2 regions of the Streptococcus sp. CCH8-C6 genome follow, and region 1 is predicted to be linked to the other one. Evidence: predicted binding sites of a transcription regulator. Region 1 holds the regulator's gene; the other holds the start of a gene.

Region 1 (16,094 bases):
TTCTTTGACAATACCGATACCTTCATGCCCAAGAACGCGACCTGGCACCTTGCCAAAGTCACCATGCGCGACGTGCAGATCAGTATGGCAGACACCGCAGTATTCGATATCAACGAGAGCTTCCCCTGTTTCAAGAGGACGCATTTCTTTATTTTCGATGAGTTGGACATTAGTTCCCTCTGGATTTACAACAACTGCTTTCATAAGTAGTTTCCTCCTGTTATTTAGTTTTTGATTATGTTAATTATATCACAAACTCAAACAAATAGCAAACGCTTACAAATATGAGCGAAAGTAACCTTTAAAACTATGATACGGCGGATAAGCTTCTATTTTTAAAGCTTTTGAGCATGATTGAGGTTGAGAGAAGACAAAAAAGAAAAGACAAACTCTCGAACAGAGTTTGTCTAATTGTCTACTTTTATAAAAAGAGTTTGTTGAGCTCGTGGGCGACGCCATCTTGGTCGTTAGTCAAAGATAATTGCTGGTCGGCGTAGGGTAGCAGGTCAGTATTGGCATTTTTCATGGCATAGCCAGTGCCAGCAAAGGACAGCATCTCAGTATCGTTTTGCTCATCTCCAAAGGCAATCAGATTTTTGCGATCCACATTGAGAACATTAAGCAGGTACTGAAGGGCGAAGGCTTTGTTGACCCCTTTGGGAGCACACTCGAGAATGTTGAGCGGCCCGCCCCAAGAGTTGATAGCAAGTTCATGCTGATAAAAAGCATTCATTTCCTCTGCCAGAGCATATTTGTCAGCTGCACGTGTCTGCAGGAGAATGGCGTTAGGATTCTCCGTTACTAAGTTGGCTTGAAACTGATTTTCAGGCTTGAAAGCATCGATGCCAAATAGCTTGGGATCAGCAATTTCTTCATTGGGATTGGTGATGTAGAACTTATTGCGGTATTCGCCGGCAATGAAATCCGCTTCAATCTCATCCTTTCGCTTAACCATATCTAGTAAGAAGGACTTATCCAGCGTCAGCGATTTTTCAAAGTCCCATTTCTTTTCTGGAATGTGAGTCAAAGAGCCATTGAAGTTGATCATGGGCGTATTGAGCTCTAATTCTTTATAATATTTCAAAGCCATGCGGTAGGGACGACCTGTTGTGATAATGACCTTGTGGCCCTTTTGGGAAATTTTTTTGATAGTTTCTTTGGTGAAGTCAGACAGATTGCTATTAGAATCCAGCAAGGTTCCGTCCAAGTCCACAGCGATTACTTTTTTTGTCATGTGAGTCTCTTTTCAGTGATAATACAGACTATTATAACAGAATTCAGTGTAAATAACACGACTTATGTTATAATGGTGCTCTAATCAGTCACAATTATGACACAGCAAGGAGGAGCTTTTCGTATGCGTAAACCGATCATGATTCATGCTCTTTTTCTGATGATTGCCTTTTTTATCTATATCCAATCTCTAAATGGCGGTCCGACCTATCTCATCTGGAATATGACCTTGGCCTTAATCAGCTATGATGCAGCTGTCTTGACACTTTTATTCAAGAAGCAGAAGTGGGCTTATCCTCTTCTTTTCCTGTTGTGGTTGCTTTTCTTCCCCAACACTTTCTATATGATTACTGATTTGATTCATATGACTTGGGTGGCAGATGTTCTGAGTAAGCCAAGTGTTTTCTTGCTCTTTTTAGCTTTTGTTTCCAGTATTTTATTCGGGATTTTCTGTGGTATGGAGAGCTGGTATGTCATCAAGGAAGGCTGGAAGCTTAACTGGTATTTGGACTTGTTGCTGACGGCAGCTCTGTCGGCTGTGTCCAGTCTGGCTATCTACATAGGACGTTATGATCGCCTCAATAGCTGGGATTTATTGCTTCATCCTCAGCTGGTTCTACAGAAGCTCTTGCAAACTTTGCAGCCTGATCGACTGCCTTTCATTCTTGGTTTTACCTTTTTACAGTTTATGAGTTTGGTATTTCTGATGAGAGATAATAAAAAATAAGAATAGCGAGACATTCATCTTGAAAAAGTGAATGTTTTTTATTATAATTTAAAATATCGTTCGTAAATAAACGAAATTCAATCTGTTTTTCTTTGTTATTGAACTAGATATTAGAAATTTTACTCAAAAGGAGATTTATTGAAAAATGGATAAATTTTTCAAATTGACCGAAAAAGGGACAGATGTCCGGACTGAGGTTTTAGCTGGTCTGACGACTTTCTTTGCCATGTCCTACATTTTATTCGTCAATCCGGCCATGCTGGCTCAGACAGGTATGCCCAAGCAGGGTGTTTTCCTAGCTACGATTATCGGGGCTGTTGCCGGAACCTTGATGATGGCTTTCTTTGCCAACCTGCCTTATGCGCAGGCACCGGGCATGGGGTTGAATGCCTTTTTCACTTTTACGGTCGTCTTTGCCTTGGGCTACACTTGGCAGGAAGCCTTGGCTATGGTCTTTATCTGCGGGATTATTTCGCTCATTATCACTTTGACCAAGGTGCGTAAGATGATCATTGAGTCAATTCCAGGCTCCTTGCGAGCAGCTATTTCAGCAGGGATCGGAGTCTTTCTGGCTTATGTAGGTATTAAAAATGCTGGCTTGCTCAAGTTTTCAATCGATCCGGGAAACTATACAGTAGCTGGCAAGGGGGCAGATAAGGCCGCAGCAGCTATTACGGCTAATTCAGCAGCAACTCCAGGTCTGGTAGACTTTAACAATCCGGCAGTTCTAGTAGCCTTGGTCGGTTTAGCCATCACAATCTTCTTTATCGTGAAAAATATCAAGGGTGGTGTTATCCTATCCATCCTAGTAACAACAGTGGTAGCTATTCTGGTTGGCTTGGTTGATTTGTCAGCCATTGACTTTGGGCAGAATAACATTGGTACTGCTGTTAATGAACTGGGACAGATTTTTGGGGTGGCAGTAGGACCGAAAGGTCTGGGTGCCCTTTTAGCAGATTCAGCTCGCTGGCCCCAGACATGTATGGCTATTCTGGCTTTTTCATTGACAGATATTTTTGATACCATTGGTACCTTGATTGGGACAGGTGAAAAGGTCGGGATTGTGGCGACTTCTGGAGAAAACCATGAATCAGAAGGCTTGGATAAGGCGCTTTACTCGGACCTCATTGGAACCTCTATTGGCGCAATTGCTGGAACCTCTAATGTGACGACTTATGTGGAGTCTGCAGCTGGTATCGGAGCTGGAGGCCGAACAGGTCTGACCGCCTTGGTTGTAGCCATCTGCTTTGCAGTATCAAGCTTCTTTAGTCCGCTTTTAGCCATTGTTCCTAATGCTGCCACTGCACCGATTCTGATTATTGTTGGGATTATGATGTTGGCTAGTCTGAAAAATATCCATTGGGATGATATGACAGAAGCCATTCCAGCTTTCTTTACTTCTATTTTTATGGGATTTGCCTACTCTATCACTCACGGGATAGCAGCTGGATTTATCACCTACACCTTGGTCAAAATCTTCAAAGGTCAAGCTAAGGATGTGCATTCTATGATTTGGATTTTGGATCTTCTCTTTATTTTGAATTTTGTAAATCTGGCTTTAAATTAGGTCTAAACATTGCTGGATTTCCCTGAGTTTAGTACAGTTTGGATAGGTTATGTTTTTGTTATAAAAAATCAGCTTTTTGCGGCTGATTTTTCTTTTGCAAAATTAAGCAGAAAAAAATTTTTTCTGGTATAATAAGAGAATGTTTAGTCATAATGAGGAAGAATTAATCCAGTGGGGTCAGCGCCTGGGCAAATCGCTTCAGGCAGGGGACGTACTGGTTTTAACGGGAGATTTAGGAGCAGGGAAGACAACCTTTACTAAGGGTCTGGCTCTAGGTTTGGGCATCAGTCAGATGATTAAAAGTCCAACCTATACCATTGTTCGGGAATACGAGGGGCGCTTGCCGCTCTATCATCTGGATGTCTACCGCATCGGAGACGATCCAGATTCCATTGATTTGGATGACTTTCTCTTTGGGGAGGGTGTGACAGTCATTGAATGGGGGGAGCTGCTAGGAGAAAATCTACCTGAAGACTGTCTCAAATTAAGCCTCTTGAAAAAGGAAGACGGGCGTGAATTGGTTTTTGAAGCCCAAGGAACACGAGCCCAAGAGCTGCTTGAGGGACTGCAGAATGACTGAATATGAATTATGCTTGCGTGAAGCGGAAAAAACAGATGCTGCTGAGCTGATTGCCTTCCTCAATCAGGTCGGGGCTGAGTCAGATTATATGACGCTGGATGAGGCTGGAATCTTGATAAATCAAGAGGAGATGGCTTTATTCATTGAGCATCAGGCTGCTTCTAGTAATCAGCTTTATCTGTTGGCGCTTTTAAATGGTGAGATTGCTGGCCTTGTCAGCATCACAGCTGATTTCCATGAGCGGATTCGCCATATTGGTCAAGTCTTTGTCGTGGTGAAGAAAGCTTTCTGGAACCAAGGACTGGGACGCATACTGCTGGAAGAGGCACTAACTTGGGCAGAGAGTTCTCATGTTATTAGACGTTTGGAATTGAGCGTTCAGGTTAGAAATGAACGAGCAGTTCACCTTTATAAAGATTTAGGATTTGAAATTGAAGGCTTACAAAAAAGAGGAGCCTATTTAAAAGAAGGGATATTTCTTGATGTTTACCTGATGGGTAAACTGATAGACTAAAAAAGATATGTTTAAAAAGATTATAATGATGTTTCTCAGCCTCCTTGTCGTAACGACAGCTGGTATCGGTACTTATGCATGGACGATTTATGGTCAGTCAACAGATGAACTATCCAAGACTTATAAGGGGTTGGGAAATGAGACAGATGTCATTTCTGCGACTAAGCCCATGACTATCTTGCTGATGGGAGTGGATACAGGAAGCGGTTCACGCGAGGATACTTGGGTTGGGAATAGCGATACCATGATTCTCATGAGTGTCAACCCAAAAACTAAAAAAACAGTCATGATGAGCTTGGAGAGAGATATTCTGACTCAGATTGATGAGAATGGTCAGACAGTTGAAGCTAAGCTGAATGCGGCCTATGCGAATGGTGGATCTGAGTTAGCTATTTCAACCATTGAGGGCTTGATGAACATCCATATTGACCGCTATATGATGATCAATATGCAGGGCTTGGTTCAATTAGTAGATGCTGTAGGTGGCATTGAGGTCAATAATACCTTTGACTTTCCAATTTCTATTGAAGAGAATGAGCCTGAGTATACTGCTAAGGTTGAGCCAGGCAAGCAAACCATCAATGGTGATCAGGCGTTGGTCTATGCTCGCATGCGCTATCAGGATCCAGAGGGTGACTATGGCCGCCAGAAGCGTCAACGTGAAGTAATTAAGAAAGTGGTTGAAAAAGTTCTCAGTCTCAACAGTGTCAGCCATTATCAGGCTATTTTAAAAGCTATCAGCAGCAACATGCAGACAAATATCGCGCTTGATTCAAAAAGTATTCCTCAACTGCTAGGCTATCAAGATGCATTTAAGAACATTCAATCTGAGCAGTTGCGTGGAGAAGATGCGACTTTACCTGATGGTGGAAGCTATCAATTAGTGACGTCTGATCATCTATTGGAAATGCAAAATTTAATAAGGAAAGCTCTAGGGTTGGAAACAGTTAAGTCCCTTAAGACAAACGCAGTACTATATGAGGATTTTATGGGTGGTAATAGTCTGAGAAGTACAAATAGTAGTACACCTAGCAACACTGAAAGCTACAGTAGCTACGAGTCTTCTTATAGTCAGCCTGCTTATAATGGAGCTTACCAAAATTATTCTTATCCAACAACAGATACGACAGTTGGAACTACAAATACATCTATTCAAACTACAACAGCAGATACAAGTGTAGTTTCTCAAGGAACACAAACGGATTAATTCTAACTTATCTAATTTAGATGATGCAGTTTGACTCCTTCAGTATGAAATGTTTACTTTCATACTGAAGGTTTTTTCTTTGTTAGAAATCTATGCAATCGTTTTCGTTGATGCTGTAGTATAGAAAATGCCACTTACAAAAGGAATATCAGCTTTATGTATTTTAAAAAAGAGAAAAAATTTTTATAAAAGCCTTTACAAAATAAAAATTCGTGCTATAATAGATGTAACGATATGCAAACGATTTCATAAAAAGGAGTGGTTTGCAAAAAATATAAGGAGGTCTGAATGATGAAAGATTCATTCAAGAACATTTTTAGCTTTGAATTTTGGCAAAAATTCGGTAAAGCTTTGATGGTGGTCGTTGCTGTTATGCCGGCAGCAGGACTGATGATTAGTATCGGTAAGACAGTTCCTATGATTAACCAAGATTGGGGAATCTTAGTCACTATTGGTGGCGTAATGGAACAAATTGGTTGGGGTGTTATCGGTAATCTTCATATCTTATTTGCTCTAGCTATCGGTGGAAACTGGGCTAAAGAACGAGCTGGAGGTGCCTTTGCGGCTGGTTTGTCCTTCATTTTGATTAACCGAATTACTGGTGTTCTATTTGGGGTTACCAGCGAAATGCTATCTAAACCTAATGCTACAGTGCACACGCTGAGTTTCGGTATTAAATCATTAAATCTTTCTCTGAAAGTGTCTGATTACTTTGAGTTAATTCTAGGAGCTCCTGCTCTTAAAATGGGAGTCTTTGTCGGAATTATTGCTGGTTTTGTCGGAGCGGTAGCTTACAATAAATATTATAATTTCCGGAAACTTCCAGATGCCTTATCATTCTTTAATGGGAAAAGATTTGTTCCTTTTGTTGTCATCTTAAACTCAACTATTATTGCTTTAATTCTTGGTGTATTTTGGCCGTTTATTCAGGCGGGAATTAATGCCTTTGGTATTTGGATTACAAATGCACCGCCAATTTTAGCACCGTTTATCTATGGTACGCTAGAACGTCTCTTGCTTCCATTTGGTTTGCACCATATGTTGACTATTCCAATGAACTATACTGAACTGGGTGGTACCTACATAATCCAAACAGGAAAAGAAATTGGTAAAGTAATTCCTGGTCAGGATCCACTTTGGTTGGCTTGGGTTCAGGACTTGATTAGTCTGAAAGGAAGTAATCCAGCTAAATATCAAGACCTTCTTGCCGCTTACACACCGGCTCGTTTCAAAGTAGGTCAGATGATTGGTTCATTCGGTATCCTGATGGGTGTAGTAGTTGCCATCTACCGCAATGTGGACAAAGATAAGAAACACAAATACAAAGGTATGATGATTGCGACTGCTTTGGCAACCTTCTTGACAGGGGTTACTGAACCAATCGAGTACATGTTTATGTTTGTAGCGACACCGCTGTATATCATTTACGCATTTGTACAAGGGGCAGCTTTTGCTATGGCTGATATTGTTGATTTGCGTGTTCATTCTTTTGGTTCAATTGAGTTCTTGACCCGTACCCCTATGTCTGTTAGTGCTGGTCTTGGTGGGGATATCATCAACTTCATTTGGGTAACTATCCTCTTTGGTGTTGTAATGTACTTCATTTCTAACTTCATGATCAAGAAGTTCAACTATGCAACTCCGGGACGTAACGGTAACTATGAAACAGCAGATGGTTCAGATGAAGCTTCTTCATCAGAGTCAACTGGTGGTAAAGTTGCTGAAGCTTCTCAAGCAGTAAATGTTATCAACCTTCTGGGTGGTCGTGCTAATATCGTAGATGTAGATGCATGTATGACTCGTCTGCGTGTGACTGTCAAAGATGCTGAAAAAGTTGGAACAGAAGAACAGTGGAAAGCTGAAGGCGCTATGGGCTTGGTTATGAAAGGCCAAGGCGTTCAGGCTATCTACGGACCAAAAGCTGACGTTCTCAAATCTGATATTCAAGACTTGTTGGATTCTGGTGAAGTGATTCCTGAAACACTTCCTAGCCAAAAAGCAGAATCAGCAGCTACCGAAGTTACTTACAAAGGTGTGACTGAGGAAGTTGAAACTGTTGCAGACGGTCAAGTCATTGACTTGGCAGATGTTAAAGATCCAGTATTCTCACAAAAAATGATGGGTGATGGATTTGCAGTTGAGCCACAAAATGGTAAGATTTATTCACCAGTTGCTGGTAAAGTAACTAGCGTCTTCCCTAGCAAGCATGCTATCGGTCTTGTGACAGATAACGGCCTGGAAGTCTTGGTACATATTGGTTTGGAAACTGTTAGCCTTGAAGGTAAACCGTTCGAAGTTCATGTTTCAGAAGGTCAAAAAGTTGCAGCTGGAGATCTTTTAGTCACAGCTGACTTGGAAGCAATCAAAGAAGCTGGACGTGAAACTTCAACAATCGTAGTCTTCACAAATGCAGCAGCTATCAAGTCTGTAACAGTAGAAAAACTTGGTCAAGCATCTGCTAAGACAGTTGTTGCTAAGGTTGAATTGTAAAATAGAAAAGAGAAATCATGGCAAAATTCCTGACATTAAATACTCATAGTTGGATGGAAGAAGAGCAAGAAACTAAGCTTAATCAGCTTGCAGAACGCATTCTTCAAGAAAAATATGATGTCATTTGCCTGCAGGAAGTCAATCAATTAACGGAGTCTGAACAGGTTGTTCAGGCTCCTTTCTATCAGGCGGTTGAGGGCGCAATTGAGATTCATCAAGACCACTTTGCCCTTTGTTTGGTAGAAAAATTGGCTGAGGCAGGATTGGACTATCATTGGTCCTGGGCCTATAATCATATTGGGTTTGATATTTACAACGAAGGAGTGGCAATCCTATCTAGAAAACCTATTGCTCCTAGAGAAGTTCTGGTATCAGAGGCTAATGATCCTAGGGATTACCATACCCGTAAAGTCTTGCTAGCAGAGACTGAGGTGGAAGGTCAATTGCTGACAATTGCCTCCTGCCATCTGTCTTGGTGGGACAAAGGCTTTCAGGGGGAATGGGCTAAGCTTGAAGCAGAGCTTCTCAAGGTTAAAACTCCTCTGGTCCTCATGGGCGATTTCAACAATCCAGTCGGCCAGCAAGGTTACCAGACCATCTTAGCCAGTCCACTGAAGCTGCAGGATAGTCATACTGCTGCAAAAGAAGCTAGCGGAGAGGCAACTGTAGAAGGGACTATCGCAGGTTGGGATGATAATAAGCACGCTCTGAAGATTGATTATGTTTTCACTAGTCAAGGGATGGACGTTGAGCGTTCCGCTGTCGTCTTTGACGGGAAAGAAACCCCTGTTGTCAGTGACCACTTTGGTTTAGAAGTGCAAGTGGCATTATAATAGTAAAAAGATGAGGCAAGACTGAGAATGCAACAGATTTGTCTCGCTTTTTATTTTTGATAAACACATTTTTAGGGCAAAATGGTGAAATATTACCCTCCAAACGGCTGTCTTTTGTTATTCTTGAAAACGTGTTATAATGAAGTATTAGGATTCTAGGAGGAAATGGTATGCGTTGTCCGAAATGTGGTGGGAATAAATCAAGTGTGGTTGATAGCAGACAGGCAGAAGATGGGAATACAATCCGTCGCCGCCGTGAGTGTGAGGAATGTCAACACCGCTTTACGACATACGAGCGCGTCGAAGAGAGAACCCTAGTGGTTGTCAAAAAGGACGGGACGCGTGAGCAATTTTCTCGGGATAAGATTTTTAACGGTATTATTCGCTCCGCTCAAAAGCGGCCAGTATCTAGTGACGAAATAGAGGAGATTGTCAACCGAATTGAGCAAAAGGTCCGCAGTCAGAGCGACAATGAAATCAATAGTGAATATATTGGATCCTTAGTCATGGATGAACTGGCAGAGCTGGATGAAATCACCTACGTTCGTTTCGCCAGTGTTTACCGGAGTTTCAAGGATGTGGGAGAGCTAGAAAGCCTGCTCAAGCAGATTACCAAGGGGTCCAAGAAGAAAAAGGACAAATAAATGAAACCAAACCATCAGTTTTCTTTCTTGCGCAATAATGCAGTCAGCCCAGATATTGCTATCTTGACCAAGCTCTATTTGCCGATTTTGGGGAGAGAAGCGGTAGCACTTTATCTTTATCTGCTGTCTTTTGGAGATAATGGGCAAAAGCAGCACCTCTTCAGTCAGATTCTCAATCATTTAGATTTTGGACTTAATGTTTTAGAAGAAAGTTTTGAGCGTTTAGCGGCGATTAAGCTAGTGGACCTTTATCAAACAGATGACCATTATCTGGTTCAACTCCACCCGACTTTAACGGCGGAGGAATTTTTCAGCCATAATGTGTACAGTCGGCTCTTGGAAAAGAAAATCGGCGAAGCTGCTGCAGATGCCCTGCGACCAGAAAATCCTAGCGGATATAAATTGATCAAGCCTTTTATGCAGGTGTTTGGTATGGAAGATGAGCAAGCAAGGGCAGTGCGAAAAGCCAATGATTTTGACTTGGAGTATTTCAAGCAACGGATGGCTCAGGACAATCTTCGCTTTGCAAATGAAAAGGAAGATGTGCTAGAATTGTTTGCAATTGCTGAGCAGAAAAAGTGGACCTGGTATGAGACCTACGTTTTGGCTAGAGAAACTGCTGTTTCTCAGGTCATTTCTACCAAGCGGATGAAGCAAAAGCTAGCTCAGAAGCCAGCAGAAGGTCAGTTTTCTAAGCAGGAGCAGTCTATTATCCAAGAAGCGAAACGAACATCGCCAATGGTATTCCTGGCAGAAATTAAGAAAACTCGTCAGGCTGCTATTACGCGGACAGAGAGAAAGCTTTTGCTAGATTTAGCTGAATTAGGCCTTTTGGACGAGGTTATCAACATAATCTTGCTCTTGACCTTTAATAAGGTGGATTCAGCCAATCTCAATGAAAAGTATGCCCTCAAGGTAGCTAATGATTTTTCTTATCAAAAGGTGACGACAGCTGAGGAAGCAGTCTTGAGAATCCGTGAGCGCAACCAGCAGCCCCAGAACCGTCCAGCTAAATCTGGACAAGGCTCTACCAAGAGCAACGTACCTGACTGGAGTCAGCCGGATTATAAAAATGAAACGAGCGCAGAGAAGCAGGCCGAGCTAGAAGAGCAGAAACGTCGGCTCTTAGCCAAACTTGAAGGAGGAGGCGAATAAATGGAGAAAATAGGACAGAATATGCCTCATATGAATAGGGTGCGGCAATTTGACTATCAGGAGCTGGTTAAGCAGATTATGGCCGATCCAGATGTGGTAGCCTTTATCCAGCAGGAAAAGCTGACCCAAGCTGAAATTCAGCGTAGTGTCTCCAAGTTTAACCAGTATATTACGGAGCGCAACCGTTTTTTGCTGGGGGACGAGACCTATATTGCTAAAGGATATAAGCCAATCTTGGTGAAAAATGAAGGCTATGCGGATGTTGCCTATGAAGAGACACCTGAGTTGATTGAGCAGGAGAGACAGGAGGCCATTAGAAGCCGTCTCAATCTCATCAGTCTACCAGCCAGTCTTAAGGAGGCTAGTCTGGCTCAGGTGGATCTGGACGATGTTGGTCGCTACAAGGCTTTTGAACTGTTGACCAACTTCGTTGCTGAGTTTCCGCATTATCAGAAAGCTGTTTATCTCTACGGGGATTTTGGAGTCGGTAAGAGCTACATGATGGCAGCTCTGGCGCATGATTTGTCAGAAAAACGCAGTGTTTCAACGACACTGCTCCACTATCCGAGCTTTGTTTTGGATGTTAAGAATGCGATCAGTTCCGGCTTGGTCAAGGAAAAGATTGACCAGGTCAAGACAGCTCAAGTGCTGATTTTGGACGATATCGGTGCAGAGCAGTCTAGCCCCTGGATGCGCGATGAGATTTTGCAGGTCATTCTCCAGCACCGTATGCAGGAAAATCTGCCAACTTTCTTTACTTCTAACTTTAGTTTTTCGGATTTAGAGCGTCACTTTGCCAGCTCTAAGAATGGCGATGAGACTTGGCAGGCCAAGCGAGTTATGGAGCGGATTAAATTTCTGGCTCAGGAGGTACGCCTAGAAGGAGAGAACCGCCGATGAATGAAACAATTAACTTGATGAATGCTCACACGTCTGTCCGCCGCTTTACGGAGGAGCAGATTTCGGATAAGGAACTTCGTGCCATCATTGATGCGGGACGAGCTGCGTCCAGCTGGAAGAATTTCCAGTCCTATTCTATCATTGTGGTACGAAGCAAAGAGAAAAAAGAAGACCTCTTTGACCTGGTGCCCCAAGAAGCCATTCGGCAGTCTTCGGCCTTTCTACTTTTTGTTGGTGACCTCAATCGAGCTCAAAAGGGCGTTCACATGCATACGGAAGACTTTTATCCTAAGGGGCCGGAGAATCTCCTGATTAGCTCAGTAGATGCTGCTTTAGCTGGACAAAATACCCTGTTAGCAGCTGAAAGTTTGGGTTATGGCGGAGTAATCATTGGACTGGTTCGATATGCTGCTAGTCAAATAGCAGAGCTTTTCAAGTTGCCGGACTACACTTATCCAGTCTTTGGGATTGCTCTGGGAGCTCCCAACCAGAACCATGCAGTCAAGCCGCGTCTGCCTTATGAAGCAGTGGTCTTTGAGGAAGAATATCGTGAACAGGATGATTCAGTTATTCAAGCCTATGACCGCGTACAGACTGAATATGCCGGTGAGCGAGCTAAGGAAACCTGGAGTCAGCGCCTAGCTGCCCAATTTGGTCAGGAGCCTAATCAAGCTATCAACCAACTGTTCAAAGAAAAGAAATTAGAAAAATAGGGCGGAGTTTGGCTCTGTCCTAAAGAATGAAAGAGGAAAAACATGGCCTTACCAACTATTGCCATTGTCGGCCGTCCCAATGTCGGCAAATCAACGCTCTTCAATCGGATTGCCGGTGAGCGGATTTCCATTGTGGAAGATGTCGAAGGGGTGACCCGCGACCGAATTTATGCGACAGCAAGCTGGCTCAACCGTAAGTTTAGTATTATTGATACGGGCGGAATCGACGATGTTGACGCGCCTTTTATGGAGCAAATCAAACACCAAGCTGAGATCGCCATGGACGAAGCAGATGTCATCGTTTTTGTCGTGTCTGGCAAGGAAGGTATCACGGATGCGGACGAGTATGTGGCTCGCATGCTCTACAAGACCCATAAGCCGATTATTTTAGCGGTCAATAAGGTGGATAATCCTGAAATGCGCAATGAGATTTTTGATTTCTATGCGCTGGGCTTAGGTGATCCATTCCCAGTTTCCTCAGTCCATGGGATTGGTACAGGGGATGTTCTTGATGCGATCGTTGAAAATCTGCCAAATGAAGAAGTGGCAGAAAATCCTGATATGATTAAGTTTAGTCTGATTGGTCGTCCTAATGTTGGCAAGTCTAGCTTGATTAATGCCATCCTGGGTGAGGATAGGGTTATTGCCAGTCCTGTTGCTGGTACTACGCGTGACGCCATTGATACGGTCTTTACTGACAGTGAAGGTCAGGAATTTACCATGATCGACACGGCTGGTATGCGCAAGTCAGGTAAGGTCTATGAAAATACAGAGAAATACTCTGTCATGCGGGCCATGCGGGCCATTGACCGCTCAGATGTCGTTCTGATGGTGCTGAATGCCGAAGAAGGAATTCGTGAGTACGACAAGCGAATCGCTGGCTTTGCCCATGAAGCAGGAAAAGGTATTGTTATCGTTGTTAATAAGTGGGACACACTGGAAAAAGACAACCATACCATGAAAGACTGGGAAGCAGATATTCGTGACCAGTTCCAGTATCTGTCTTATGCGCCAATTATCTTTGTTTCTGCCCTGACCAAGCAGCGTCTCCATAAGCTGCCGGATATGATTAAGCAGATTAGTCAAAGCCAAAACACGCGTATTCCGTCAGCAGTGCTTAATGACGTTATCATGGATGCTATCGCGATTAATCCGACACCGACTGACAAGGGCAAACGCCTCAAGATTTTCTATGCGACTCAAGTAGCGACCAAACCGCCAACCTTTGTCATCTTTGTCAACGAAGAAGAACTCATGCACTTCTCTTACCTGCGTTTCCTGGAAAATCAGATCCGCAAGGCCTTTGTCTTTGAAGGAACCCCGATTCACTTGATTGCAAGGAAGCGGAAGTAGGGATTGTAAAGTATTGATTTTAAATTATATTTATAGTTGAGAATAAAAGTAAGCATAAATGCTTACTTTTATTTTTTATATCGAAAGTATGGTATAATGGTGAGATAAATATAAGGTGGTAATTATGGCAAAATTAATTCCTGGTAAGATTCGGACAGAAGGAATTGCCCTGGTTGAAAACAATAAGGTGATAGTCCTTGAGGTCAGCAATTCTATTTTATTTGCTCGTGTAGCCGACTATAATCTGCGCTATAGCTTAGATGATGATATCGTTTTTTGTTATTGTGACTTTTTCCAGAAGAAAAAATATTGTGCCCATCTGGCAGCCTTGGAGTATTATCTGAAAAATGCCCCATCGGGAAAAGATGTGCTAAAGAGTATGGAAGAAGAGGAGTTGACCAGTCAGGAAACCCAAGAGCTAGTTTCTTTTGGAAGCTTGTTCTTGGATAAGGTCTTGCCGGATAAATCCAATCAACAGGTTCGTTATGAGCTTTCGGCTACTGGTCAGGAGGATTCTTATACAGGACAGTTTCTCTGGAGTCTCCGGATCAGCCGCTTGCCGGACGAACGCTCTTATGTTGTCCGAGACGTTCTTTCCTTCCTTCGGACCTTGGAAAAGGGCGGGCATTATCAGATTGGTAAGAGTTACTATGAGGCTATTCATTTGGAAGATTTTGATGAAGCCAGTCAAGATTTGCTCGTTTTCCTGCAAGGACTAGTGTCCGACTATCAGGGGCAAGATTCTTCTTTGATTTTCCCAAATGCTGGGCGCAATCTTTTCTTCCCGGCTAGTATCTTTGAAGAGGGAGTTATCTTCCTGATGAATCTATCTTCTTTCCGCTTAGAGTACAGCCTTTATGACTACAGTGAAGTCTTTTTCCAAGATTTACATGAAGAGGCAGAAGTTTATACTTTCAAAGTGGAAGAGTATGAAGAGCATTTTGAGCTAGTCATTGCTGAGAAGAATTATAAGATGATTTATGATGGCCAGTTTATTTTTTATGGAGATACCTTCTACCAGCTAAATCCTCAGCAGATAAGACTAATTAAGGCTTTACGGGAGTTGCCTATAGAGCATGATCGGTTAAAGCACCTGCAATTCGACTTGTCAGAAAGGACTAAGCTGGCTTCCAGTTTGTCTGAGTTTAAAAAAGTTGGTCGGGTAGAAGCACCTGAAAGTATGATGATTCATGACTTTACAGCCAAGTTTGACTTTGACATCGGTCCTGACAAGCGTCTGATTTTGGACACTGTCTTTGACTATGGAGACAGGAAAGTGACGACTCGCAAAGATTTGGAACGTCTGCCTTTTGCAGGTAATTTTGAGCATGAGCAGCAGGTATTTAAGCAAATGCTGCAGGCAGGTTTTGTGGCAGACTTTTACAGCCAGCGACCGCCTCTGAAGCCGGAAGAAATTTATCATTTCTTCTCAGAAGTCATTCCCAACTTTGAGGCTTTGGGCTGTGTCAGCATGACAGAAGAGTTAGAGGCGCTGGCACAGACAGAAAGTCCAAGAATCACTGTCAAGATGAAGGGCGGCCTCTTAGATGTTGGTTTCGATTTTGCTGGCATTGCGCAGTCAGAGATAGATGCTGTGCTTGATTCGCTCTTTAAGGAGCAGGACTTCTTTATCAGTAAGTCCGGGCAAGTCTTGATTTTCGATGAAGAGACCAAGGAGATGAGTCGGACTTTGCAGCAGCTGCGGAGTAAGCGGACTAAAAATGGCTTCATTCAGACCAGCAGTCTGGCAGCTTATCAACTGGCAGAGTTTTTTAAGGGCAAGGATAGGGTACAGTTTTCAAAAGATGTGCAGCAGCTAGCCTTTGACCTGACTCACCCTGAGGAATTTCCTCTTCCCAAGCTGCAAGTCAAGGCTGACCTTCGGGATTACCAAGAGACGGGTGTCAAGTGGCTATTCATGCTGGATAAGTATGGCTTCGGTGGCATCTTGGCTGACGATATGGGGCTGGGAAAGACCCTGCAGACGATTTCTTTTCTGAGTTCGCGTATAGATGACTCTAAGAAAGTCTTAATCTTGGCGCCATCCAGCCTGATTTACAACTGGAGCGATGAGTTTGCTAAATTTGCTCCGCATTTGGATGTGGCGGTGGTGTATGGTCTGAAAAATGTTCGTGATGAGCTGATTGCGGAGAAGCATCAGATTACGATTACCAGCTA
Region 2 (16,094 bases), on a different contig from region 1:
CTACAAGCGGGCGCCTATTGAGTTTGTTAAAGCAGAGGGCTCCTATCTGATTGACAGTGAGGGAAAGGCTTATTTGGACTTTTCGTCGGGGATTGGCGTAACCAATCTTGGCTTTCAACCGCAGGTCCAGCAGGCTTTGATCCAGCAGGCCGGGCGCATCTGGCACAGTCCCAATCTCTATCTTAGCTCTCTGCAAGAGCAGGTGGCTCAGGAACTGGCTGGTTCTTATGATTATTTGGCATTTTTCTGCAATAGCGGAGCGGAAGCCAATGAAGCAGCTATTAAGCTAGCCCGCAAAGCTACTGGCAAGCAAGGCATTATCACTTTTCAGCAATCCTTTCACGGTCGGACCTTTGGTGCTATGGCCGCAACAGGACAGGATAAGATCAAGAAAGGATTTGGTGATGGGGTGCCTCATTTCAGCTATGCGGTTTACAATGATCTGGCCAGCGTAGAAGACTTGGTCAATGAGGATACGGCAGCTATCATGCTGGAATTGATCCAAGGAGAATCGGGTGTTCGTCCAGCAGAAGCAGCTTTTGTAAAAGACTTGGCTGATTTTTGCCGACGAGAGGAGATTTTGCTGATTGTTGATGAGGTCCAGACAGGTATGGGGCGCACTGGTCAGCTTTATTCCTTTGAGCATTATGGGATTGTACCGGATATTGTGACCCTGGCTAAGGGGCTGGCCAATGGCCTGCCCGCTGGTGCTCTATTAGGAAAATCAAGCTTGGCTCCCGCTTTTGGGCCGGGCAGTCACGGCTCCACATTTGGTGGCAATAAATTAGCCATGGCAACTGCCTTGGAGACCTTGCATATCATGAAAGAGACGGGATTTATGGAAGAAGTCAGGTCTAAGAGTGCCATCTTACTGGAGCAGCTGCAGCTTGCTTTTAAGGATCATCCAAAGATTTCTGCTGTTCGCGGTCTGGGCATGATGATTGGTATTGAAACAAGTGCCGGTTTGTCAAGGCTTGTTGAAGCCGCTCGCCAGAAAGGCTTGATTATCCTGACAGCCGGAGAGAATGTTATCCGTCTCCTGCCGCCTTTGACTATCAGCAGGGAGGAAATCCAGCAGGGTATTGCTATTTTAAAAGAAGTATTTTCAGAAGTAGATGAATAAAGGAAAAGGATTCAGTTTGAGCTGGATTCTTTTTTGTCTATGATAAAGGCATTTTTGACAATGATTATTATTTTTTTGACAAAGATACTTGTCAAAAAGAAAAGAATCTGTTACAATGATTTTATCCAAGGGAGAATAATAAATAAGGAGTTTATGATGCAGCTTAGAAATCGACTCAAGGAGTTGAGGGCGCGTGACGGTCTCAACCAGACAGAACTGGCTAAGCTGGCCGGTGTTTCCAGGCAGACAATCAGCCTTATAGAGAGAGGCGAATATACCCCATCGATTGTGATTGCCTTTAAGATTGCCCATATTTTCAACGAAAACATTGAGAATGTCTTTCGGCTGGTGGAGGAAGCAGAATGAAGAACCAATTAAGATTCATTTCAACAGGAGCTAAAACAGTCCTTCAGCCTCAGCATTCTTGTATCATCTATTGTAAAAAAATAAAGGAGAAGAAGTCGTGAAAGAGCAAAAACGTATATCTAAACAGAAAAGAGTTTTATATAATGTCCTTATATTGCTAGCTGGAGCTTTTATAGGTGCTCTGTCTATTTTGTTTTCTGAAACTGGTCTGCTAAAAAATATCAGTTGGTCGACTATTTTTACTGTTCAACTGCTGCGACAGTTAGGTCGGGCTAGTCTAATTATTCTTTATCCTTTAACTTTTTTCTTGATTTATCGGACTCGTAAATACAATGAAGCCTATGAAAAAGAAGCAGATGAGGATAAGAATTATGAATGGTACCGGCTAACCTTTAAAAATCTGGAATATGCGACTATTGTCTTTAATATCAGCAGTGCTATCGTTCTTTTTACGATTTTAGTTGGAGTTGTTTTTATTGGAAATATCACTAATCATAAGAGCTCTCTTCAGTGGAGTCTTATAGATTATGCGATTGCCTTTCTTTATATTATTTTGCAAGTTGTCTTTTTAAAGACAGTTCAGAAGGTGCGGCACTATAAGTTATCAGCCTTTCCGACTACTGAGGAAATAAAAGAATTTGTGCTCTCTTATGATGAATCAGAGCTGCAAGCCAATTATGAACAGTGCTATCTCATTCTCTTCAATGTAAATCAGAGACTTCTGCCAGCCCTCTATGTCATTTTAGGGATAGTGGGAACTTTCACACCCCTCAATGTCATTTCCGGTTTTGTCATCCTAGTGGTGATCCATATCTATATCAATCTTATGTATTATCCAATGGTAAGAAAATATTTCAAATAAGCTTATTTCCCGATGAAAGGCGGAAATTATGAAACTACTGAAAGAACTTGATTTTATCCATAATAAAAAGGTCATTCTGGCTCTGAATATAACGGCCGTGCTGCTGATCTTCCCTTTTCTAGCCCTCTTTACTTGGATTGCTATTCTGATGTATGGCAAGGGTAGCGAAGTTTTTCATTTCTTTGACTTATTCTACCTCCTTGTTCTAATGGTCATTCATGAGCTGATCCACGGCTTTTTCTTCAAGGTCTTGGGGGATGAAAATACCAAGGTCAAGTTTGGTTTTAAGAGCGGCATGGCCTATGCGACCAGCCCAGGCAGTCGTTACAGTCGGAAAAGAATGCTCGTCATTATTCTGGCACCTTTCTTTCTGATTAGCCTAGCCCTGACCTTGATCTATGCCTTGCATATTCTGACTGCGGCTTCTTATATCGTTCTTGCTAGCTTCCATGCAGCTGGCTGTGCAGGGGATTTTTTCCTCGCTGCCGCTATTCTCCGGCAGAAAGGGGAAATCGCTGTTGAGGATACGGAGGTCGGTATTAATATTTATCAAAAGGAGAGTACAAAATGAACAACTTCAAATCAACTGCTTTAGGACTTGTAAAATGGATAGGCTTAATTGCTCTTAGCCTCCTTATAAATGTTGCTCCGATGCTATTCTTAAGGCTCGGGAAGAGTTTACCTATTTATGCAGAAATCTTATTGGTAGCCTTGTATCTGGTTTTAGTTTTCCTTATTTTTCGTAGCTTATGGCGGCGATACCAAAAGCATGTACCTGAAGAAAAGAAAAAATTTAAACTGTCTGGCAAGGACATCGGTTTTGCTTTTCTATTCTTTTTCCTTGCCAGAGTGGCTGCTATTGTTGGTGTTTATCTTAATCTCATCCTGAGCGGCAATTCCCAGACCAGTAATGACAGTGCCATACAAGGGCTAGGGGGAATGATGTCTTCGCAGCATATCTTCTTTGCTTTGCTCTTTGTTGCAACGATTGCTTTTATTGCTCCTATCATGGAAGAATTAATTTTCCGCGGTTTTGGAACTGCCTTCTTTTTCAAAAATAATCAAAAAGTTTTGCCTGCTATTGTGACTTCTGTGGTCTTCACTCTGCCTCATATCACCCAATTGACAGAGTTCCCAATTTATTTTGCACTTGGACTGGTTCTTTATTTGTCCTATGCTCGTCGGGGGAATATAAAAGATTCCATGTTGGTGCATATCCTGAACAATCTCCCCATGGCTATAATACTGCTGCTAGCTATGTTTAAGTAAATCAATCTATAAGGAATCACTATGAAATTAAAAACTTTCTTTACTAATTTTGGCCTTTATATTCTTGTCCTCTTGGCCTATTTTTATATCTTTTCGGCTATAGTTGTCTTCACTATAGGTTCCCTGACAGGAGGACTTTCTCAATTATTGATTTTGCTGATTTTTGTCATACTTGCGAGTCTCTATTCTTTTGCCATGTGGAAATGGTACCAGAAAGATTTGAAACTGGAAATCAAAAATACCAAGCTGACCAGTTCTATCTGGCTTCCCAGCGCCCTCTTGCTTGCTTTTATTATCTTCCAGCAGCTCGTTCCTATTGAATCTTCTGCCAATCAGAATGCTGCTGTGCAGTTGATTCAGCAGCAGCCAGTCTTTGCCTTCCTATACATGGTAATCTTTGCTCCTATTCTTGAGGAGTTGCTGACACGAGGATTTTTGGCTAAGTTTCTCTTTCCCGACCAAAATAGTTTGGCGAAAATCATGCTCTATTTAACTGTATCTGCCAGCTTCTTCTCTCTTCTGCACATGCCGGGCAATCTAGTCCAGTTTCTGGTTTACTTCATCTTGGGGGCAATCTTTGGCTTAGGCTATCTATCTAAAAAGGATCTGCGCCACTCAATGGCCTTACATCTGGCCAATAACCTCATTGCCTTTGTTCTCATTGTCTTCTTTTAATAGAAAAACTAAATATAAGACAGCACTTCTCAAGTTAACTTGACAATCTAATGGCGGAAGTGTTTTTCTGTGGAATAGAGTTTAAATACCAAACTGCTTTTCTGGTTTTTCTAAAGCCAGCAGTTTCAAATAGTTGTGAAAGTGTTTTCCAGATGGTATAATGAGCTATCAAATGAAAAGAGGTTTCCTTATGTCTAAAGTCCTATTAATTGTCAACCCTAGCTCGGGAGGCGAAAAAGCCAAGTCCTATGAAGACTTGGCAAGGGAAAAGCTGGCAAAATGTTTCGATGAGGTAGTGGTCAAGCATACTGAAAAAGGCGGAGACGCAGCAGCTTTTGCTAAGCAAGCAGCAGAAGACCATTATGATAGCGTCTTTGTCATGGGCGGCGATGGAACAGTCAATGAAGGAATCAGCGGCCTGGCTGAACTAGACTATCGTCCGACTTTTGGTTTCTTTCCACTTGGTACAGTCAATGATTTGGCGCGTGCTCTCGGCATTCCTCTAGACGCTGAAGAAGCCATCCAGAATCTGGATATCAACAAAGTCAAGCCACTTGATATCGGCAAGATTAATGACCAGTACTTTATGAATGTGGTTGCCATTGGAACTATTCCTGAGTCAATCAACAACGTAGATTCAGAAGACAAGACCAAGTGGGGCAAGTTTGCCTACTTTATCTCTGGTTTCAAGCAGTTGATGGATACTAGTTTTTACGAATTTCACTTAAATATTGATGGAGAAGAGCGTACGATAAAGAGCAGTACACTCTTGATTGGCTCTACCAACTCTATCGGAGGTTTCGAGAGCATTCTCCCTGAAGCTACTGTCAATGACGGCTTGCTCCATCTTTTGTATCTTAAGGATAAAAATCTCTTGGACACCTTGGTTTCTGTGCCGGATTTGATTTCGGGCAATGGAGAAGAAAGTGATAATATCGAGTATCTGACCTTTAGGGAAATCACAGTTGAGTTGGCTGATGACAAGGCAGAGCTCAGCGTCAACGTTGACGGAGATGAGGGTGACCAACTGCCAGTAACGATTCGTGTCTTGCCTTCTCACTTGAATGTGTATTACTAGTTTTTTTGTGTTTAGACTCAAAAAAGAATATGGTAGAAGGACTCTAAACTTTTAAGTTTGGGGTCCTTTAATACTTGTAATATACTAATTTTTAGATTTACATGCTTTTCTCAAGTGATGGCGGATGTCAGCGACCTCCTGCAGAGTTCCATGACTAGCTATTGAGCCTAAGGTCTCAATAGCTCCGCTCTACCTAACTGTTGCAACAGTTAGGTAGATTTCATCACTGAGAAAAGGAAGTAATCTTTTTGGAATTTTATTAGTAAAATCTTTCCAATTATGCTATAATAAATCTAGAATAACATGATAACATAACCAAAAGTTTCCTGATTTATTTGGGAGGGGATTGACGATGCAAGGAAAAGAATTTGGACAGCATTTGAAACAGCTTCGATTAAATAGGGGCTGGACTAAGGAGCAATTGTGTGGTGATGAGTCAAAGCTTTCTATACGGCAGTTAACCCGTTTGGAGTCAGGCATTTCCCAGCCTACTCTTTCTACTTTAGAATATCTGGCTTTCTGTCTAGAGGTCGATTTGACAACTTTGACAGGAAGTAAAAAAGAAGATGTAGCTCTACCTACTGACTATCAGCGCTTGAAGTATAAGCTGATTCGGACGACCACTTATGGCAATACCGAAGCTTTGTTCGAATTGGAGCATATCATAGATGAAATTTTTGAAGTTTATTATGATGATTTGCCAGAAGCTGAGCAGAATGTAATGGATATCTTGCAATCAAAGATTTATACTTATACTTCTGAGAAATTCCATAAGTATGGAATGACTCTCTTTGCCCAGCATTTGGACGATTTGCAGAGTAAAAAGCATTATGACGTGAATGATTTACTCTACATCCAGCTCTATCAGATCTATGTGGGAGATGAAGAGGAGATTCGGTCAGCTAAGTTTGATAAGGAATTATATGCAAGAATCGCTCAGCGATTACTGCAGTCAGTTGACTATATTCCAAATGAATATCTCTTTCTCATGCGAGATGCTCTACTGACAATCCCAGGTATTGAGTGCGAGCGAAAAGAGTTCATTTATACAAAAGATACGCTCAACAAACTTAATGTAATCATGGAATTGACAGAGGACTATCAAAAGAAACCGCTGATAAGAATGTTAGAGGGAGAATATGAGCTTTTCGTACACAAGGACGAGAAAAAAGCTCAACAATACTATGAAGAGGGACTGACACTGGCAAGATTGTTAGGTCATACTTTTCTATCTAAAAAAATGGCTGAGGAGTGGAATAAAGAACTTCGGCTCTATCATCAAGGCTAGCAGGACATCTATGTCCTGTTTTTTATTTGTAATTGAGTCTATAATTGAAACATGGAAAAAGTTAAATAGGAAAGGAGAGAATCACATGTTTAGGATTTCTTATTATCTCGCCATGATTTGGTTTTGGCTTTAGGAAATTAAATGTTGTCGTGCACAAAGATTAATAAAGGGAGCAAATAAAATGAAAAATCAATTTTTAATAAGCAGGTTCAACGTTTTTCTATTCGTAAATATTCTCTAGGAGCAGTTTCAGTGCTTCTAGGAACATTATTATTTGCAGGGACTCAAACAGTTGCTGCTGATCAAGTAATTTCGCCAACTGGTACTGATTCAGTAGTTTCTACAGCACCTTCTGACATAGCTGTGGACACAAATCAGAGTGTTTCAGAAAAGTCAAATGCAACAGTAAGTTCTGATATTGAATCGGAAACAAAAAATGCTGTAAATAACAATTTAGTTAGTATTGAAAATGGAGTAACTTCTGAAGTTCCTGAACCACTAGAAACTGAAAATAAAGCGACAAATGCAAATGATATTCCAATCAACACTGAGCCTGTTTCTGATCAAACTTCAACAGTTAATGAAAAACAGAAAACTGTTGAAATAAATCCAGTTATAGATGATCCTACTAATCCTAAACATTTAGTAACACGTGGCTATGCCGCTTCGAATGTAGATAAGCCAGCCACCTCAATTGTTAATGATGTCAGCCGCCGCCGTGCAACTAAAGAAGAAAAAACAACTCTCAAAACAACTGTTGGTAAAGTTGCAAACGGGACTGGACATACGACTTTACTGGCTACAGGGAATGGTTCAATCGCTCGAGGCGATGATTATCCAGTAAGGTTTAAAAATCTCCCTGATTATGCTGCGGACGATTGGGGACTTATTGTTAAAAATTGTACTTCATTTACTGCTTATAGATTAAGTTCAGTTAATGGTTTTAACATTCCTCGTGCGTACGGAAATGGCGGTGAATGGGGATATCGGGCAAGAAGAGAAGGATACAGGGTAGATAATCATCCAGCTCTTGGCTCAGTCGCTTGGATTGATGATGGAAGTTACGGACATGTAGCATGGGTGTCCAATGTATTGGGAAATAATGTAGAAATTGAAGAATATAACTATGCTTGGAGTAAAAGTTATAATCGCAGAGTAGTTGCTGCAAGTTCAATCTCAGGCTTTATACATTTTAAAGATATCATTGGAGGTACATCCACACCGATTTCCCAGCCTTCTGATAATCAAGGAATCCCTGCCAGTGGAGTGTATCATTTCACTCAAAGAGCCTCCATTAAAGCTGAGCCTAAGATGTCTAGTCCTGAATTAGCTTATTATGATGCAGGACAAACTGTTACATATGATCGTAAATTGGAAGCAGATGGCCATCAATGGATTAGCTATCTCTCCTTTGCTGGAAATCGTAGATATATTGCCATTGGAGTAACAAAGACAAAGGCTCCTTTAAAGGGAACCTTGACTATCCAAAACAATAATGCTCAGACAGGGACTTTTGATGTCATTGTATCTGATGTCTCTAGCCCGTATGGTGTGAAAGAAGTGAAATTACCAACTTGGTCAAGTGAAAATGGACAAGATGATATTGTTTGGTACACTGCTGCTAAACAGCCTAATGGAACATATAAAATAACTGTCAATGCAAATAAACATAAAGGTTCTACGGGAGAGTATAATATCCATCTATATTATGTTCAAAATAATGGGGAAATGGTTGGAGCTGGGGGAACGAAGACTACCGTTTCTATTAAGAAGCCTGAAGGGAAAATTACTATTCAAAATAATAATTCAAAAACAGGAACCTTTGATGTTGTTATATCTAACATTTCCAATCCTGGTGGTGTAAAAGAAGTAAAAGTACCTACATGGTCTAGTGCGAATGATCAAGATGATATTATTTGGTATACTCCTAAAAGACAATCGGATGGCACTTACAAATTGACAATAAAGGCTAGCGATCATAAATATTCCACTGGAAAATATAATGTGCATTTATACTATGTTCAAAATAATGGCCAAATGATTTGTGTAACAGGAACGACGACAGAAGTCTCCTTGGATAAGGAATTAATCCGGCCGACAGGAACTATTACTATTCGGAATAATACTTCAAAGACAGGTACCTTTGATATTATTGTGTCTAATGTTTCTAATCCTGGTGGTGTAAAAGAAGTAAAGGTACCTACATGGTCTGCTGCCAATGACCAGGATGACGTGGTTTGGTACACTGCTAGCAAGCAACCAGATGGGACTTACAAACAGACTATTAAAGTAAGTGATCATAAAAATTCCACAGGGAAATACAACGTCCACCTGTACTACGTTCAGGATGATGGAAAACTTGTAGGTGCCGGCTCAGCTACTACGGAAGTCGCATTACCAACTATATCTATTCCATCAAAAGGGAATTACGTTTTTCAAGGCTATGCTTCTATTCGGTCTGAAGCTAAAATATCAAGTCCAGAACTAGCAAACTTTGACAAAGGGAGCACAGTCTTTTATGATCAAACTTTTATTGCAGATGGTCATCAGTGGATTAGCTATGTTGGGTATAGTGGTAGCCGTCGTTATGTAGCAATAAATTAATTTTATAATATTTCAATATGATTATTGATTTTATTAATTCAAAATGTTACAATAAGATTACAAAAAGGTATTAATTCATGAGGAGGCCTCTTTTATGAAAAATGCAAAATTAATGTTTCTTGCGACTGCACTCACTTCTTCCATTATCTTGCTTGGTGCTTGCAGTAAACAGCAGGACAAGCAAACATCTCAAAGTAATAGCTCTAGCCAAACAGTTCAAACTTCTAAATCAGATTCTAAGTCTGAAGCGAAAGCTGTTCCATCAGCTAGCCCAGATGAAACTGATGCAGCGTCAGTATCTTCTGAAGCTCAGCCTAAAAATGAAACAAAGTCTGACACGAAAGACCCAGCCACTCCAGCAGCGGGTATCGACGTCAATGCTTTGGCAGCAGGAGATTTTTCGACTGTAGCCGGTACTTGGCAAAATGATTTGGGGGATGCGATAGTATTGAATAATCAAGGGGTCGTTTCTCATACTCTGAATGGAAAAGAATCCAGCGATTATACTTTACTAAAAGGTCAAGTAAGCGATGGTAGTTATGTATCTACTCTTGCTTATACTGCTGGTAGCAGTAGCGCAACCTTTTTAGTAATTCCAGAAGGAGCTGTTTTGCCTGATACTGGAAACGAGAATCCTAAAGCACAGATTCGAGTTGGACAAGATGCTATCACTGCTTCCCAGCATCCGTATTATCGCGTATCTAATTAGTGACTGCATAAGTGGAGTTAGGGATGATGTTCCTAGCTCCACCTTTATTTGGATAAAAAACATGAAGGGAGGAAAAGATGGCTACTTTAATGATGAAAAAAATAGCTGAGGATTTAAATAAGACTAGAGTATTGGATGAAAATGGAGCTTTGGTAGCTTATTATGCCCTTCTGCCAGCTGACTTTTCTGGTGGTGACAGCAAGCTTTATCTTGAAAATCCAACGAGTCAAAGGCGGATGTATAGAATTTATCAAAATATGAAGCCCTTTTTATTTCCTATTGTCCCAGCTCATGACTGTACCGTGATTTATCTAACATCTGATGTTGGAGTTGAGATTACAGTCGCAGAACATCTGGAAGAATATATCTATGATAGTCAATAGATTAATAGTCAGTCAAAGACCCCCTCTTTCCGTATTTTGGAAAGAGGGGGTCTTTGTCTTATAAACCGTAATTATAGTCGTCATCCTGCATGGCTTCAACTTCGCCTAGCAGGTAGCCGTTACCCACTTGGGAGAAGAAGTCATGGTTGGAAGTACCGGTTGAGATACCGTTCATGACGATAGGATTGACATCGTCTGCTGAGTCAGGGAAGAGCGGATCTTGCCCTAGATTCATCAGAGCCTTGTTGGCATTGTAGCGCAGGAAGGTCTTGACTTCTTCAGTCCAGCCGACTGTGTCATAGAGGCTTTCAGTGTAGCCTTCTTCATTTTCATAGAGGGTGTAGAGCAGGTCGTACATCCATTCTTTGAGTTTTTCTTGCTCGTCTTCTGGCAGCTCGTTAAAGGCTAGCTGGAACTTGTAGCCGATATAGGTTCCATGGACAGACTCGTCACGGATAATCAGCTTGATAATTTCAGCAACGTTGGCCAGTTTGTTATTACCCAGATAGTAGAGCGGAGTGAAGAAACCAGAGTAGAAGAGGAAGGTTTCCAAGAAAACGCTGGCTATTTTCTTTTCCAGAGCTGTACCGTTCAGGTAAATCTCATTGATAATCTCAGCTTTCTTTTGCAGGTATGGATTGGTGTTGGTCCAGTCAAAGATTTCATCGATTTCTGACTTGGTGTTGAGCGTAGAAAAGATAGAAGAGTAGGACTTGGCGTGAACGGACTCCATAAATTGGATGTTGTTGAAGACAGCTTCTTCGTGGGCTGTGCGGACATCCTTGCGCAGGGCATCCACACCAGACTCAGACTGGAGGGTATCCAGCAGGGTCAGGCCACCGAAGACCTTGCCGACTAGGTCTTTTTCCTTGTGGGACAGCTTTCTCCAGTCATCCAGGTCATTGGATAAGGGAATCCGCGTATCCAGCCAAAATTGCTCAGTCAGTTTTTCCCAGGTGGACTTATCGATGACATCTTCGATAGCGTTCCAGTTAATGGCTTTGTAGTAAGTTTGCATTCTTTCTCCTTTAGTAGATGGTACGACCTGATGGGGTATCAGCTATCACTTCTTGGATACTACCCCAATACTCCACGATTTTACCTTCCTGTCCATAATGAGGAAAGTAAAATTATGACATGGTCGAATTTCCTTTTCTTTTTCTAAAATCTCTTGTTAGATGACACAGCTTTCACATTGGTTGGCACCGACTTCGCCACCATCGTCAGTGAAGGTACGGACGTAGTAGATGGATTTGATACCCTTGTTGAAGGCATAGTTGCGCAGGATAGAAAGATCGCGGGTCGTCTGCTTGCTTTCTTTTTTCCATTCGTAGAGGCCTTTAGGGATATCGCTGCGCATAAAGAGAGTCAGGGAAAGACCTTGGTCCACGTGCTCAGTTGCGGCTGCATAAACATCGATAACTTTGCGCATATCCATGTCATAGGCGCTGGTGTAGTAAGGGATAGTCTCAGTTGACAGACCAGCAGCAGGATAGTAGATCTTACCGATTTTCTTTTCTTGACGTTCTTCGATCCGTTGAGTGATTGGATGAATTGAAGCAGAAACGTCATTGATGTAGCTGATAGAGCCATTTGGTGCAACAGCTAGGCGGTTTTGATGGTAGAGACCATCAGCCTTGATCTTGTCACGCAACTCTGCCCAATCCTCTGCAGATGGGATAAAGATGCCTGCAAAGAGTTCTTTGACACGGTCAGACTTAGGTACAAATTCACCCGTCAGGTACTTGTCAAAGTAAGTTCCGTTAGCATAGTCAGATTTTTCAAAGTTATGGAAGGTCACGCCACGCTCGCGAGCGATATTGTTAGACTCAACCAAGGTCCAGTAGTTCATGAGCATAAAGTAGATGCTAGTGAACTCTACAGCTTCCGCTGATCCATAATCGATCAGCTGCTGTGCCAAGTAGCTGTGCAGTCCCATAGCTCCCAGACCAAAGGTATGCGCCAGACTGTTACCATTGTCGATAGAAGGCACAGCTGTGATGTGCGAGCTGTCTGTGACAAAGGTCAAAGCGCGTGTCATAGTTCGGATGGATTTTCCGAAGTCAGGCGAAGTCATCATGTTGACAACGTTAGTAGAGCCTAAGTTACATGATACATCTGTTCCTAGGTGAAGATACTCTTGCGCATCATTCAAAAGGCTAGGCTCTTGTACTTGCAGGATTTCAGAGCAAAGATTACTCATGACGATTTTACCGTCGATTGGATTTGAACGGTTGGCCGTATCAATGTTTACGACATAAGGATAGCCGGATTCTTGTTGGAGTTTGGAAATTTCTGTTTCCAAATCACGGGCCTTGATCTTGGTCTTAGTGATATTTGGATTAGCGACCAACTCATCGTATTTTTCAGTGATGTCAAGGTAGGCAAATGGCACTCCATACTCGCGTTCAACAGAATATGGGCTGAAGAGGTACATTTCTTCATTTTTACGCGCTAATTCGTAGAATTTATCTGGAATGACAACACCGAGTGAGAGGGTTTTAACCCGAACTTTTTCGTCAGCATTTTCTTTCTTAGTTGAAAGGAAAGCGATGATATCTGGGTGGAAGACATTGAGGTAAACAACCCCAGCTCCCTGACGTTGGCCCAGCTGGTTAGAGTAGGAGAAACTGTCCTCAAAGAGTTTCATAACAGGTACAACGCCAGACGCAGCTCCTTCATAACCCTTGATAGGTGCTCCAGCTTCCCGCAGATTGCTGAGGGAAATACCGACCCCGCCTCCGATACGAGACAACTGCAGGGCAGAGTTGATGGAGCGGCCGATGGAGTTCATATCATCTGTTACTTGGATGAGGAAGCAGGAAACCAATTCACCGCGACGGGCCCGACCAGCGTTGAGGAAGCTTGGTGTAGCCGGTTGGTAGCGCTGGTGGATGATTTCATTAGCAATATCCTTGGCAATGGCTTCATCTCCGTTGGCAAAGTAGAGGGCGTTGAAGAGTACCCGATCTTCCATGCTTTCCAGATAGTATTCACCATCATTTGTCTTCAGTGCATACTGGTTGTAGAACTTATAAGCAGCCATGAAAGATTTAAACTTGAAATCTTGAGCATGGATAAAAGCAGTCAGCTCCTCGATATATTCCGGAGAATAGAGCTGGATAAATTCCTTCTCCAAATAGTTTTCTTCTATTAAATACTCAATCTTTTCTGTAATAGAAGAAAATTGCTTTGTGTTCGGCTCAACGTTTTCTTTAAAAAAAGCTTTTAAGGCTTCTTGATCTTTATGAAGCATAATCTGACCATTAACTGGACGGTTGATTTCGTTGTTGAGTCGGAAGTATGTCACATCCTCTAAATGTTTGAGTCCCATGTTTTTCCTTTTCTATACAAATAAGATAATTAGCTAGCGGAAAAATATCCGCCTTACAAAAGAAACGGCCCCTATGAGCATAGGAGCTGCAGTTTGCCCTGATAATCTGTCTTTTAGTTTATCTCCCAATCAAGGCGCGCCGCCCTCAAAATAAACTACATTAAGACAATTTTTTCAATTTACCAGGTTGGAAACCAGAAAATGCCTCAGTTGCTGTCTGAATCACAGGAGCAGCATTGAAACCAAGATCTTTGACATGGTCAATAAATTCTGGCTGTTCGTCCAAATTGATTTCGCGGTATTCTACATGATTAGTATCTAAGAAGCGCTTGGTCATTTTGCACTGAACGCAGTTGTTTTTTGAGTAAATAGTTACCATTAAAAATTCCTCTAAACTTTCGTTTTTTCTTTTAAATAATACGAAACTAGTATATCTAAAAGAAAATAGAATGTCAATAGTTTTGAACTAAATATTGTGTGATATTTTGTTATAGGATAGATTGCAATACAATATATAGTGTTTATATAAGCAGTAAAAAGAAGTGAAAAATTGCAGAAAAGGAGCAAAATGCTGATGCGGCAATGCTTAAACAAGTCTTGAAATATTAGAAAAATGACTGGCAGCTTTTCCACCAAAAAACCAAAATCCAATATCTTGTGTTACAGAATTTAGGGAATCACAAGGAGGAGTGGAGGGAGGAGTTTATATTCTTATTTTATAACAATTAGTTTCTATAAAATAAGAAATTAACAATTGAAAATTTGGTGGCAGACATTTTTGAATAAAGCTTGGGAAATGTGGGATTTAGCTCGAAAATTCTCTCTTCAATATAATAAGAAGAGTTTTCATTTCCTAAGAAATATTTTGTAAGCGGGCTATAAAATTCTTGAAAAAGATTTCAAAAGGTGATATAATATCAATTTGTAAGGGTTATCACAATAACTCAAAAAGAATTATTTAAAAGGAGAGTCTAACTATGGCTTCTAAAGATTTCCACATTGTAGCAGAAACAGGTATTCACGCACGTCCAGCAACTTTGTTGGTTCAAACTGCTAGCAAATTCGCTTCAGACATCACGCTTGAATACAAAGGTAAATCAGTAAACTTGAAATCTATCATGGGTGTTATGAGTCTCGGTGTTGGCCAAGGAGCTGATGTTAAGATCTCAGCTGAAGGTGCAGATGCAGACGATGCTATCGCTGCAATCTCTGAAACAATGGAAAAAGAAGGATTGGCTTAATATGACAGAAATGCTTAAAGGAATTGCAGCATCTGACGGTGTTGCCGTTGCTAAGGCATATCTATTAGTTCAACCGGATTTATCATTTGAGACTGTTTCAGTCGAAGATACGAATGCAGAAGAGGCTCGTTTGGATGCAGCTCTTGAAGCTTCACAGAACGAGCTTTCTGTTATCCGTGAGAAAGCAGTAGATAGCCTTGGTGAGGAAGCCGCTCAGGTATTTGACGCTCACTTAATGGTACTTGCTGACCCTGAAATGGTTGGGCAAATCAAAGAAACAATCCGTGCGAAAAAGACCAATGCAGAAGCTGGTCTGAAAGAAGTAACGGACATGTTTATCACTCTCTTTGAAAACATGGACGACAATCCATATATGCAGGAACGTGCGGCAGATATCCGCGACGTGACGAAGCGTGTTCTTGCTAACCTTTTGGGTAAGAAATTGCCAAACCCAGCGTCTATCAATGAAGAATCAGTTGTGATTGCTCATGACTTGACTCCTTCTGATACAGCACAGCTGGATAAGAAATTTGTTAAAGCTTTTGTAACCAATATCGGCGGACGGACAAGCCACTCTGCTATCATGGCACGCACGCTTGAAATCGCAGCAGTATTGGGAACTAATAACATTACTGAGCTTGTAAAAGACGGCGATGTGATTGCAGCTAACGGTATCACTGGTGAAGTGATTATCAACCCAACTGAAGAGCAAATCGCAGCATTTAAAGCAGCTGGTGAGGCTTATGCTAAGCAAAAAGCTGAATGGGAATTGCTTAAGGATGCTCAGACTGTGACTGCAGATGGCAAGCACTTCGAATTGGCAGCCAATATCGGTACGCCAAAAGATGTTGAAGGTGTCAATGCTAACGGTGCAGAAGCAGTTGGTCTTTACCGGACTGAGTTCCTTTATATGGATTCTCAAGACTTCCCGACAGAAGATGAGCAGTATGAAGCATACAAGGCTGTGCTTGAAGGCATGAATGGAAAACCAGTTGTTGTTCGTACGATGGACATTGGTGGAGATAAGGAACTTCCTTACTTCGATATGCCGCGTGAAATGAACCCATTCCTTGGTTTCCGTGCTTTGCGTATCTCTATCTCTGAAACTGGCGATGCTATGTTCCGTACACAAATCCGCGCTCTCTTGCGTGCTTCTGTACAT

What was found. The regulator NrdR, encoded in region 1, represses ribonucleotide reductase genes. The targets are predictions, from matches to a motif close to ACACNATATATNGTGT.
Region 2: the regulator NrdR is predicted to act here: its motif matches at 14,197-14,212, upstream of nrdH (glutaredoxin-like protein NrdH).

What each region holds. Positions count from the first base shown of each region.
Region 1 covers NZ_LSJN01000064.1:110,779-126,872, forward strand. The annotation lists gene adhP (alcohol dehydrogenase AdhP) at 1-204, opposite strand, end outside; gene AX677_RS06995 (Cof-type HAD-IIB family hydrolase) at 422-1,234, opposite strand; gene AX677_RS07000 (DUF1361 domain-containing protein) at 1,331-1,960, shown strand; gene AX677_RS07005 (NCS2 family permease) at 2,106-3,527, shown strand; gene tsaE (tRNA (adenosine(37)-N6)-threonylcarbamoyltransferase complex ATPase subunit type 1 TsaE) at 3,667-4,107, shown strand; gene AX677_RS07015 (GNAT family N-acetyltransferase) at 4,100-4,621, shown strand; gene AX677_RS07020 (LCP family protein) at 4,629-5,828, shown strand; gene AX677_RS07025 (PTS transporter subunit IIBC) at 6,117-8,318, shown strand; gene AX677_RS07030 (endonuclease/exonuclease/phosphatase family protein) at 8,336-9,151, shown strand; gene nrdR (transcriptional regulator NrdR) at 9,322-9,795, shown strand; gene AX677_RS07040 (DnaD domain protein) at 9,796-10,950, shown strand; gene dnaI (primosomal protein DnaI) at 10,951-11,850, shown strand; gene AX677_RS07050 (nitroreductase family protein) at 11,847-12,563, shown strand; gene der (ribosome biogenesis GTPase Der) at 12,606-13,916, shown strand; gene AX677_RS07060 (DEAD/DEAH box helicase) at 14,041-16,094, shown strand, end outside.
Region 2 covers NZ_LSJN01000034.1:57,296-73,389, reverse strand. The annotation lists gene AX677_RS04345 (acetylornithine transaminase) at 1-1,123, shown strand, start outside; gene AX677_RS09605 (helix-turn-helix transcriptional regulator) at 1,280-1,489, shown strand; gene AX677_RS04335 (DUF3169 family protein) at 1,587-2,351, shown strand; gene AX677_RS04330 (DUF3267 domain-containing protein) at 2,380-2,922, shown strand; gene AX677_RS04325 (CPBP family intramembrane glutamic endopeptidase) at 2,919-3,620, shown strand; gene AX677_RS04320 (CPBP family intramembrane glutamic endopeptidase) at 3,642-4,295, shown strand; gene AX677_RS04315 (diacylglycerol kinase family protein) at 4,456-5,373, shown strand; gene AX677_RS04310 (XRE family transcriptional regulator) at 5,726-6,661, shown strand; gene AX677_RS04305 (GBS Bsp-like repeat-containing protein) at 6,854-9,265, shown strand; gene AX677_RS04300 (DUF6287 domain-containing protein) at 9,360-9,974, shown strand; gene AX677_RS04295 (hypothetical protein) at 10,052-10,357, shown strand; gene nrdF (class 1b ribonucleoside-diphosphate reductase subunit beta) at 10,416-11,375, opposite strand; gene nrdE (class 1b ribonucleoside-diphosphate reductase subunit alpha) at 11,532-13,691, opposite strand; gene nrdH (glutaredoxin-like protein NrdH) at 13,852-14,070, opposite strand; gene AX677_RS04275 (phosphocarrier protein HPr) at 14,669-14,932, shown strand; gene ptsP (phosphoenolpyruvate--protein phosphotransferase) at 14,934-16,094, shown strand, end outside.